DNA from 2 places in the Salinibacterium sp. NYA9b genome. Region 1 is predicted to be linked to the other one. Evidence: riboswitches for the same ligand, from Rfam matches in the RefSeq annotation. Region 1 holds a riboswitch; the other holds the start of a gene.
What was found. A riboswitch is a leader RNA that binds a small molecule or an ion and turns the genes downstream of it on or off. The one in region 1 is predicted to bind glycine.
Positions count from the first base shown of each region.

Region 1 (4,210 bases):
GCGGGTCTGCTCCGGGAACTCGACAAACACGGTCGAGTTGCGCACGATGGCCTCTTCGAGCTCTGTCTTGCCCGGGCAGTCTCCGCCAATGGCGTTGAGGTGCATTCCGGGTTCGATCATGTCGGCGGTGAGAATCGTCGCGTTCTTCTTGTCTGCGGTGCAGGTCGTGACGATGTCGGCGCCCGCAACAGCGTCTGCTGCTGAGGTTGCGCGCACGATGTCGAAACCGAGTGGCTCAACGTTGCGAATGAACTTGTCCATCGCAGCGGGGTCGGTGTCCCAGACGCGCAGGCTCGTGATGCCGAGGCCGGCGCGGAAGCCGAGTGCCTGGAACTCCGACTGAGTGCCGGTGCCGATGAGGGCGAGAACGCTCGAGTCGGGGCGAGCCAAGGCGCGCGCCGCCATGACGGAGGTCGCAGAGGTGCGCAATGCCGTGAGCAGGGTCATCTCCGAGAAGAACGTGGGGTAGCCGTTGTCGACGCGAGCGAGCATGCCGAGCGCGGTGACGGTCTGGAAGCCCAGTGCAGGGTTGGAAGGGTGGCCGTTGACGTACTTGAAGCCGTACGTTTCGCCATCGCTCGTCGGCATCAATTCGATGACGCCTTCGGGGGAGTGGGCGGCAACGCGAGGTGACTTGTCGAACTGGGGCCACTTGGCATAATCCTGTTCGAGGTAACCCACGATGCCCATAATGATCGGCTCGATGCCGGTGTCGGCAATCCAGCGGCGCATGTTGTTGACGTCTACGTAGTGAACCATGGTCACTCCTTTCGTTGCGGTATTAGAGCTTCCTACGTTACGAATATGCACTATGTACCTACAACTCCCAGTCAACCCTATTTCCGGCCAATAACTATGCATAATGGGAGGCAAAATTGTACAATTTGTTCATGTCTGACTTAGATGACCTTGATCGCCGCCTCTTAGCCGCCCTTCGAGCTGATGCGCGCGAGTCAGTGGCGAGCCTCTCGCGTCGACTTAACGTCACGCGCGCGACCGTCACAAGCCGTATCGATCGCCTCGTGAGCAACGGCACGGTTCTCGGGTTCTCGATCCGCATTAGAGAAGACCGCGACCCTTCTTTCATCCGGGCGATTGCCTTTGTCGAGGTAGAAGGGCGATCGACGGATTCCGTGATCAGCCAGCTGCGCGGTCTGCCCGAGATCCATGAACTCCACACCACCAATGGCGCGTGGGATCTGGTCGCCGACATCCGCACCGACAGCCTGAGCAACTTTGACCGTGTCTTGGCCCGCATGCGCAATGTGGAGGGTGTCGTGAACAGCGAAACCAGTTTGTTGCTCAGCTCAGCACTTCTCTAGACCGACCGCTGATGCCCATCCGCGTCGCTGCTGTAGACCACCCGAGCACCAGTCGGCCGAAAGGGCACGAATTGCTCGCTCTCGGCGTGCTCATCGGCGCGAGCATCCGCCCCGCATTGCTATGCTGAACTCACAACTGAACATCGGGCCGCAACACGATGCGGGAGAGCCGGGCATCTAGCGCTAGTCAACAGAAATTGGCAGGCGCCAGGCCGGCACCGAAGGAGCAAGCCTCCCCGCCAATCTCTCAGGTTCATGTACCGCATCGCACTTGGCCACTCTGGAAAGAGAACCTCGCATCACCCTGAGGTTCCGCCGACGGTGAAAGCTCGCTAGCGTTTAGCGTGTGAAGCTCTCAGGCTCATCACAGAGGGGGAGTTCTATTCACTAGCCCATGCGCCAGGAGAACTCCGTGACCGATGTATCAAGTTCTGAAGCTTCATCCGCTGAATCTTCGCCCACCGCGGTGAGGTATTCACCGCTGCACAGCATCCATGAGCAACTCGGTGCTGCGTTCACCGATTTCGCTGGCTGGATGATGCCGGTGCGGTACAGCTCCGACCTCGCCGAGCACCATGCCGTGCGCACCGCTGCCGGCATTTTCGACATCTCGCACATGGCCGAGATTCACGTGCGCGGCGCTGACGCTGGCGCGTACCTCGACTACGCGCTCGCGGGCAAGCTCTCAAGCATCGCTCTTGCGCAGGCCAAGTACAGTCTGTTGCTCAACGAAGCAGGCGGCATCATCGATGACCTCGTCACCTACCGCCTCGCTGATGACCACTTCTTGGTTGTCGCCAATGCCGGAAACCGCTTTGCCGCAGCGACAGCGCTCACTGAACGGGCCGTCGACTTTGACGTAGCGGTCACCGATGAGAGCGACGACTATGCGCTGATCGCCGTTCAGGGGCCGGTCTCGCGTGCCATCCTCGAGGCGACCGCGGGGCTCACCGGCTTTGCGACACCGCTCGACGAACTCAAGTACTACCGCGAAACCGCGGCCACCTTCAATGGCGCCGACCTCATTATCGGCCGCACCGGCTACACGGGCGAAGACGGCTTTGAGCTGTACATTCACGTGGATGCCGCGGCCGACCTCTGGGCTGCACTCACGGTTGCCGGCGAACCTCTCGGTCTCGTGCCCGCCGGTCTCGCGTGCCGAGACACTCTCCGCCTCGAAGCGGGCATGCCGCTGTATGGACACGAACTCAACCTCGGCACCTTCCCCGTGCAGGCTGGCCTCGGCCGCGTTGTTGCACTCAGCAAGGAAGGTGACTTCGTCGGTCGCAGCGCGATCGAAGCGGGCCCGGATGCCGGTGCTCGCGTTCTCGTCGGTCTCGCCGCCGAGGGCCGTCGCGCCGGTCGCGCTGACTACCTTCTTTTTCACGGTGACACCGAGGTGGGAGTCATCACCTCCGGCGCGCTGTCGCCAACGCTGGGGCACCCGATCGCTATGGCTTACGTCGACTCCGACGTGAGTGAGGTCGGCACCGAGCTTCACATTGATGTGCGGGGCAGTCGCATTGCTGCATCCGTTGTTTCCCTACCCTTCTACAAAAGAGAGGCCTGATCATGGCTGAGAAGAGCGAATTGCAGTACACCGCCGAGCACGAATGGGTGCTGGTCGACGGCACCATCGCGACGGTCGGAATCACCGACTTCGCGGCAGGCAAACTGGGCGACATCGTCTTCGTTGACCTGCCCAAGGTCGGCGCCACCGTCGCTGAGGGCAAGATCGTCGGCGAGATCGAGTCGACCAAGTCGGTGGGTGAACTCTTTGCTCCCGTTGCGGGAACCGTTGTCGAATCCAACGATGCTGTCGCCGACAGCCCCGAACTCGTCAACAGCGACCCCTTCGGTGAAGGCTGGCTCGTGAAGATCGAATTTACTGAACTCCCGTCGATGCTCAGCCTCGACGAATACACCGCATTGACAGGCGAATAATGCCCAACCCTTTCATCAGCGGCACGTTTGCTGACCGCCACATCGGCACGGATGACGCAGCCCAGGCCAGCATGTTGGCCGCTGTCGGCTACGACAGCCTCGAATCGCTCGTGGATGCCGCGGTTCCGCCCGCCATTCACCAGACTCCGGTCGTGAATTCCACGATCCCGGCTCCTGCCTCTGAGCGTGAGGCGCTCGCCGAACTGCGCGCCCTCGCTGGCGCGAACAAGGTTCGTCGCAGCATGATCGGTCTCGGGTATTACGACACCATTACGCCCGCTGTGATCAAGCGAAACGTGCTCGAGAACCCGAGCTGGTACACGGCGTACACGCCGTACCAGCCGGAAATTTCGCAGGGTCGCCTTGAGGCGCTCCTCAACTTCCAGACGATGGTTGCAGACCTTGCAGGCATGACCACGACAAACGCGTCGATGCTCGATGAGGGCACCGCCGCTGTGGAGGGAATGCTTCTTGCGCGCCGTGCGGCTCGCGTGGAGTCGCCCGTGTTCATCGTGGATGCCGACACTTTTCCGCAGACCAAGGCTCTGCTGGCGAACCGCGCGGAGGCTCTCGGAATTGAGCTTGTAGAGCTCGACCTGGCCACGCTCGGTGCGAACCCTGAGCTGCCGGAATGCTTTGGTGCGCTCATCCAGTACCCGGGTGCAACCGGTCGCGTGTGGGATTCCAGCGAGGTTATCGCCGCGGTCAAGGCTCACGGTGGACTCGCTGTTGTTGCTGCCGACCTGCTCGCCCTCACGATGCTGAAGTCGCCAGGAGAACTCGGCGCAGATGTTGCTGTCGGCACCACGCAACGCTTCGGCGTTCCGATGGGCTTCGGCGGACCGCACGCCGGCTACATGTCCGTGCGCAAGGGCCTCGAACGTCAGTTGCCCGGCCGCCTCGTCGGCGTATCTCAGGATGCCGCCGGCGACCCCGCCTACCGC
Region 1 is NZ_OZ333476.1:769,187-773,396, forward strand. Features, by position in the region: gene ACWFSR_RS03700 (ornithine cyclodeaminase) at 1-759, opposite strand, end outside; gene ACWFSR_RS03705 (Lrp/AsnC family transcriptional regulator) at 891-1,322, shown strand; glycine riboswitch at 1,474-1,595, shown strand; gene gcvT (glycine cleavage system aminomethyltransferase GcvT) at 1,735-2,892, shown strand; gene gcvH (glycine cleavage system protein GcvH) at 2,895-3,266, shown strand; gene gcvP (aminomethyl-transferring glycine dehydrogenase) at 3,266-4,210, shown strand, end outside.

Region 2 (4,210 bases), 230 kb from region 1:
TCAGGGCGTTGTTGACGAACTCTGTCTCACCGTGAGCCCGCGGCTCGAAGGCGGGTCTGCTCGGCGAATTGTGGATGCGGCGGATGCGACACCGCAGAATATGTCGCTCGCGCACGCACTGTCCGCGCCCGACGGAACACTGCTGCTGCGCTACCTCCGCGCCGCGCGTTAGCGCGCTGTCGCTGCGGTATTTTCGTGCGCGCTAGCACTCGACGACGTTGACGGCGAGACCGCCCATCGACGTTTCCTTGTAGCGCGAACTCATATCCTTGCCGGTCTCGGCCATGGTGATAATGACCTCATCGAGCGAGACACGGTGCTCGCCATCGCCCCACAACGCCATCTTTGCAGCGTTGATCGCCTTCGAGGCAGCAATCGCATTGCGTTCAATGCACGGGATCTGTACGAGACCGCCAATGGGATCGCACGTGAGGCCGAGGTTGTGTTCCATCGCGATCTCGGCCGCGTTCTCGACCTGTGCGGGAGTTCCACCGAGAATTTCCGCGAGCCCCGCAGCAGCCATAGAGGAGGCCGAGCCGACCTCGCCCTGACAGCCGACCTCGGCGCCCGAGATCGAAGCCATGCGCTTGTAGAGCACGCCCACGGCCGCGCTGGCCAGCAAGAAGCGCACGGTAGCGTCATCCTTCGTCGCTTGGTCGGCATCTTTCATGCCAGGCGCATAGTGGGTCGCATAAAACAGCACAGCCGGGATGATGCCGGCAGCACCGTTAGTGGGGGCAGTGACGACCCGGCCACCCGACGCATTTTCTTCGTTGACGGCAAGGGCAACGAGGTTGACCCATTCCTGCCAGAAGTTCGGATCGCGGTTGGGGTCTTCTTCGCGCAAGCGTCGGTGCCACTCGGGAGCCCGGCGACGCACCTTCAAATTGCCGGGCAGGTTGCCGGTGCGTTCAAGGCTATTGTTCTTGCACTCATCCATGACATCGCGGAGGTGCAGGAGGCCAGCAACCACCTCAGACTCGGGGCGGCGGGCCAACTCGTTACGCAACATCACACCGCTGAAGCTGAGCCCCTCGGTGCGGCAGTGCGCGAGCAATTGTGCAGCAGTGCGGAACGGCAGCGGATCCGCGACGACGGCTGGGCCGCTAGAGGAGCTGCCATCACGGTTGTCGCCCTCACGATAGATGAAACCGCCACCGATCGAGAAGTACGTTGCCTCAAGGATTGCGGCGCCATCCGCATCGTATGCTGCAAAACGCATGCCATTGGGATGCCCGTCGAGCACGGTGAGCGGGTGCAGGGCAATATCGGATTCGCGGAACGGCACATCGCGGCTCGCGCTCACGTGCAGCAGCCCGGATTCTTCGATGCGGGCCAGAATCTGGTCCATCTCGGCGGGGAGAACCTGGTCGGGGAGCTTTCCCTCCAAGCCAATGAGCACCGCGCTCATCGTGCCGTGGCCAGCACCGGTTGCGGCGAGAGAGCCGTAGAGGCGAACGCTGAGAGTGGCGACAGCGTCGAGCATCCCGTGTTCGGAAAGATCAGCGGCGAAGGACGCAGCGGCGCGCATGGGGCCGACGGTGTGCGAGCTGGAAGGGCCGATGCCGACAGTGAACAGATCGAAGCTGCTCAGGGGCACTTCTTCGAGCGAGGGCGTCGGTACTTCAGTTCGGGGGGTCAGATTGCGAATGGCCACGGTGACTCCGTTTCTTCACCACACTGCGTCGTGCGGGCGTCGTTGAGTCCTCTCCGCTCTGTATTGGGCCTGAGAGTTTCCGCACGCTTGTGGCGTTGCGTTGCCCCGTCGGCGAGTCGGGCAGGGCCGACTACTTTTCAGAGTTGCCTATCCACTGCGGTACTGGGGCCTGAGAGATTCCCGGAGAGGGTTTGCTCCTACGGCGCCAACCATCGATCGGAAGGACTCTCCCGCAGCGGAATGACGGCTGTTCACTTGTGCCATCAGCATACACTTGAGCCTGCCTCGCAGACCCGTCAATCTCACGCCGGGGTTGTGCTCAGGCGAGCATGCGTGCCCGGCATCTCGGCGAGGAACGCACGCTCGCAAAGACCGTTTAGTCCTCGGGGTCTGAGGGGTCGATCGGCTCGTGGTGGTCAGCGTTCGTCACGCCACGACGCCAGTAACCGTCGGCCGTCACCTGCTGTTTGGGCAATCCCAACTCGCGACGCAAGTAGCGGCGGAGCGGCACGAGTGTGGTTGCTTCGCCGGCGAGGAACACGAAGGTCGACTCACCAATTTCGCCGAGCGCTCGGAGGGCAGCCTCCAGCTGGCCGAGGCCGTCGCGACGGTAGTACCACTCGGCATCCATTCGAGCCTTCTGCTCGTCACTGAAGTAGCTCTCAAGGCTGTCGTCGGCGACATCGAACAGGGCGGTGATGTTTACCGAGGTGGGGAGCATGTTGATCCAGCGCGAGGCTGCAGGAAACGCAGTCTCGTCCGCGATCAGGATGACGTGGGTTGCGCCAACAGGCAGCAGTCGTGATCCGCGCGGGCCCGCGATGACGAGGCTGTCGCCAGCGGCGGCTGAGCCGGCCCAGGCGGAGGCAGGCCCCTCATCACCGTGGACGACGAAGTCGATATCGAGCTCGTGACGACCAGCATCGCTGCGGAAGCCGAGCGGGGTGTAGTCACGCGAAATAACCTTGCCCTCGCCCTTGGGCTTCTTGATTCCATCGGCGGTCATCGTGGGTGCAGTGAGCACGCCGGTTGCGGGATCGGGAAAGAATACCTTGACGTGGTCGGTGGGGCCGCTGCTGACAAATCCGGCGAGTTCATCACCGCTGAGGGTGATGCGCGCAATCGACGGCGCCGGGTGGCTGAAGGCGCTGACCGTCAGGTGGCGGATAACGAGGGGATGCTTGACGGAGTCACGTTCAATTGTCATAGGCGATGGGCGCGGGCGCCGGCTCATTTCACTAAAAGTTAGGCTTACCTAACTACTGTAACCCTCGGATGCTGAGAGGGCTAGTGAACTGAGGAGCGTTCTGTAGTCGTGATCGAGATCTCGCCCTCGAGAGAGCGGTGTACAGGGCACTTGTCGGCAATGACGAGCAGAGAAGCTCGTTGCTCATCGGTGAGTTCACCCTCGAAGGTGAGCTCACGAGTGAAATGCTCGACCATGCCCTCGGTTGAGGTGCAGTGCTCGCACGTGGCCGCATCGATCCGCTCGCGAGTGAGGCGCACGCTTACCGACTTCAGCGGCATCTTCTTGCGGTCGGCGTACATCCTGATCGTGATGGAGGTGCAGCTTCCGAGACCAGCCAAGACGAAGTCATACGGTGCAGCGCCATGATTCTCGCTCAGCGGTGCAGGCTCATCAGAGATCAGTTCGTGCCCCGACGCGAATACTCGCTGTTCGTAGCGCGCCGGACCGCTCTCGGTGACGATCACCGAGCTGCCGTCGGCAGTAATAACCGCGCTCGGGTTGACAACCGCAGCGGTTTTTGTGCCAGTGTCGCTCTTTGTCGGCTGAGGAGCCGCCGCGCCGTCGAAAGCATAGCGAGCTGACCACGCCGCGATCATGCTCGCCGCGAAAGCAGCATCGTCCCGATTGCTCAGGAGATGATCCGCGCCATCGAGCGCCACAAAAGACTTGGGGTGCTTCGCTGTTTCGAAAATCTCTCGCGCGTTGTCGACCCCCACCGTCTGGTCGATGGGGGAGTGCATAACCAACAGGGCGGCATCAAGATCGCGCAATCGAGCGGACTGCGGTTGGGCGGCGATGTCGTCGAGGAGTTGCTTGCGGATGCGGAACTCGCGACCGCCCAGCTGAACCATTGCTTCTCCCGCAGCCGCAATCTCGGCGCTGGCGTGGGCGAAGAGATTCGTGATGTGCGCCGGATCGCTTGGGCTGCCGAGTGTGACGACAGCACGAGTCGACGGCACGCGGTGCGCGGCAGCGAGCACTGCGGCTCCACCGAGTGAGTGCCCGATAAGAATCGTAGGCGCACGGTAGTTGGTGCCGAGGTATTCGGTGGCGGCGACGACATCGTCGATGTTCGAGCTGAAGTTGGTATTCGAGAAATCACCGTCGGAGCCGCCCAAGCCCGTGAAGTCAAAACGCAATACGGCGATGCCGTAGTCAACAAGTGCTTTCGAAATGCGTGAGGCAGCGAATGAGTCTTTCGAGCACGTGAAGCAGTGCGCGAAAAGGGCGAAAGCAGAAGGAGTGCCATCGGGGAGGTCGAGACGCGCCGCCAGCATGGAACCGTTGGAGCCGGGGAATTCGAT
Region 2 is NZ_OZ333476.1:1,001,581-1,005,790, forward strand. Features, by position in the region: gene ACWFSR_RS04750 (pyrimidine reductase family protein) at 1-172, shown strand, start outside; gene ACWFSR_RS04755 (L-serine ammonia-lyase) at 203-1,657, opposite strand; glycine riboswitch at 1,805-1,900, opposite strand; gene ACWFSR_RS04760 (siderophore-interacting protein) at 2,034-2,864, opposite strand; gene ACWFSR_RS04765 (bifunctional alpha/beta hydrolase/OsmC family protein) at 2,945-4,210, opposite strand, start outside.
Region 2: another riboswitch for glycine. It lies ahead of ACWFSR_RS04755 (L-serine ammonia-lyase); the one in region 1 lies ahead of gcvT (glycine cleavage system aminomethyltransferase GcvT).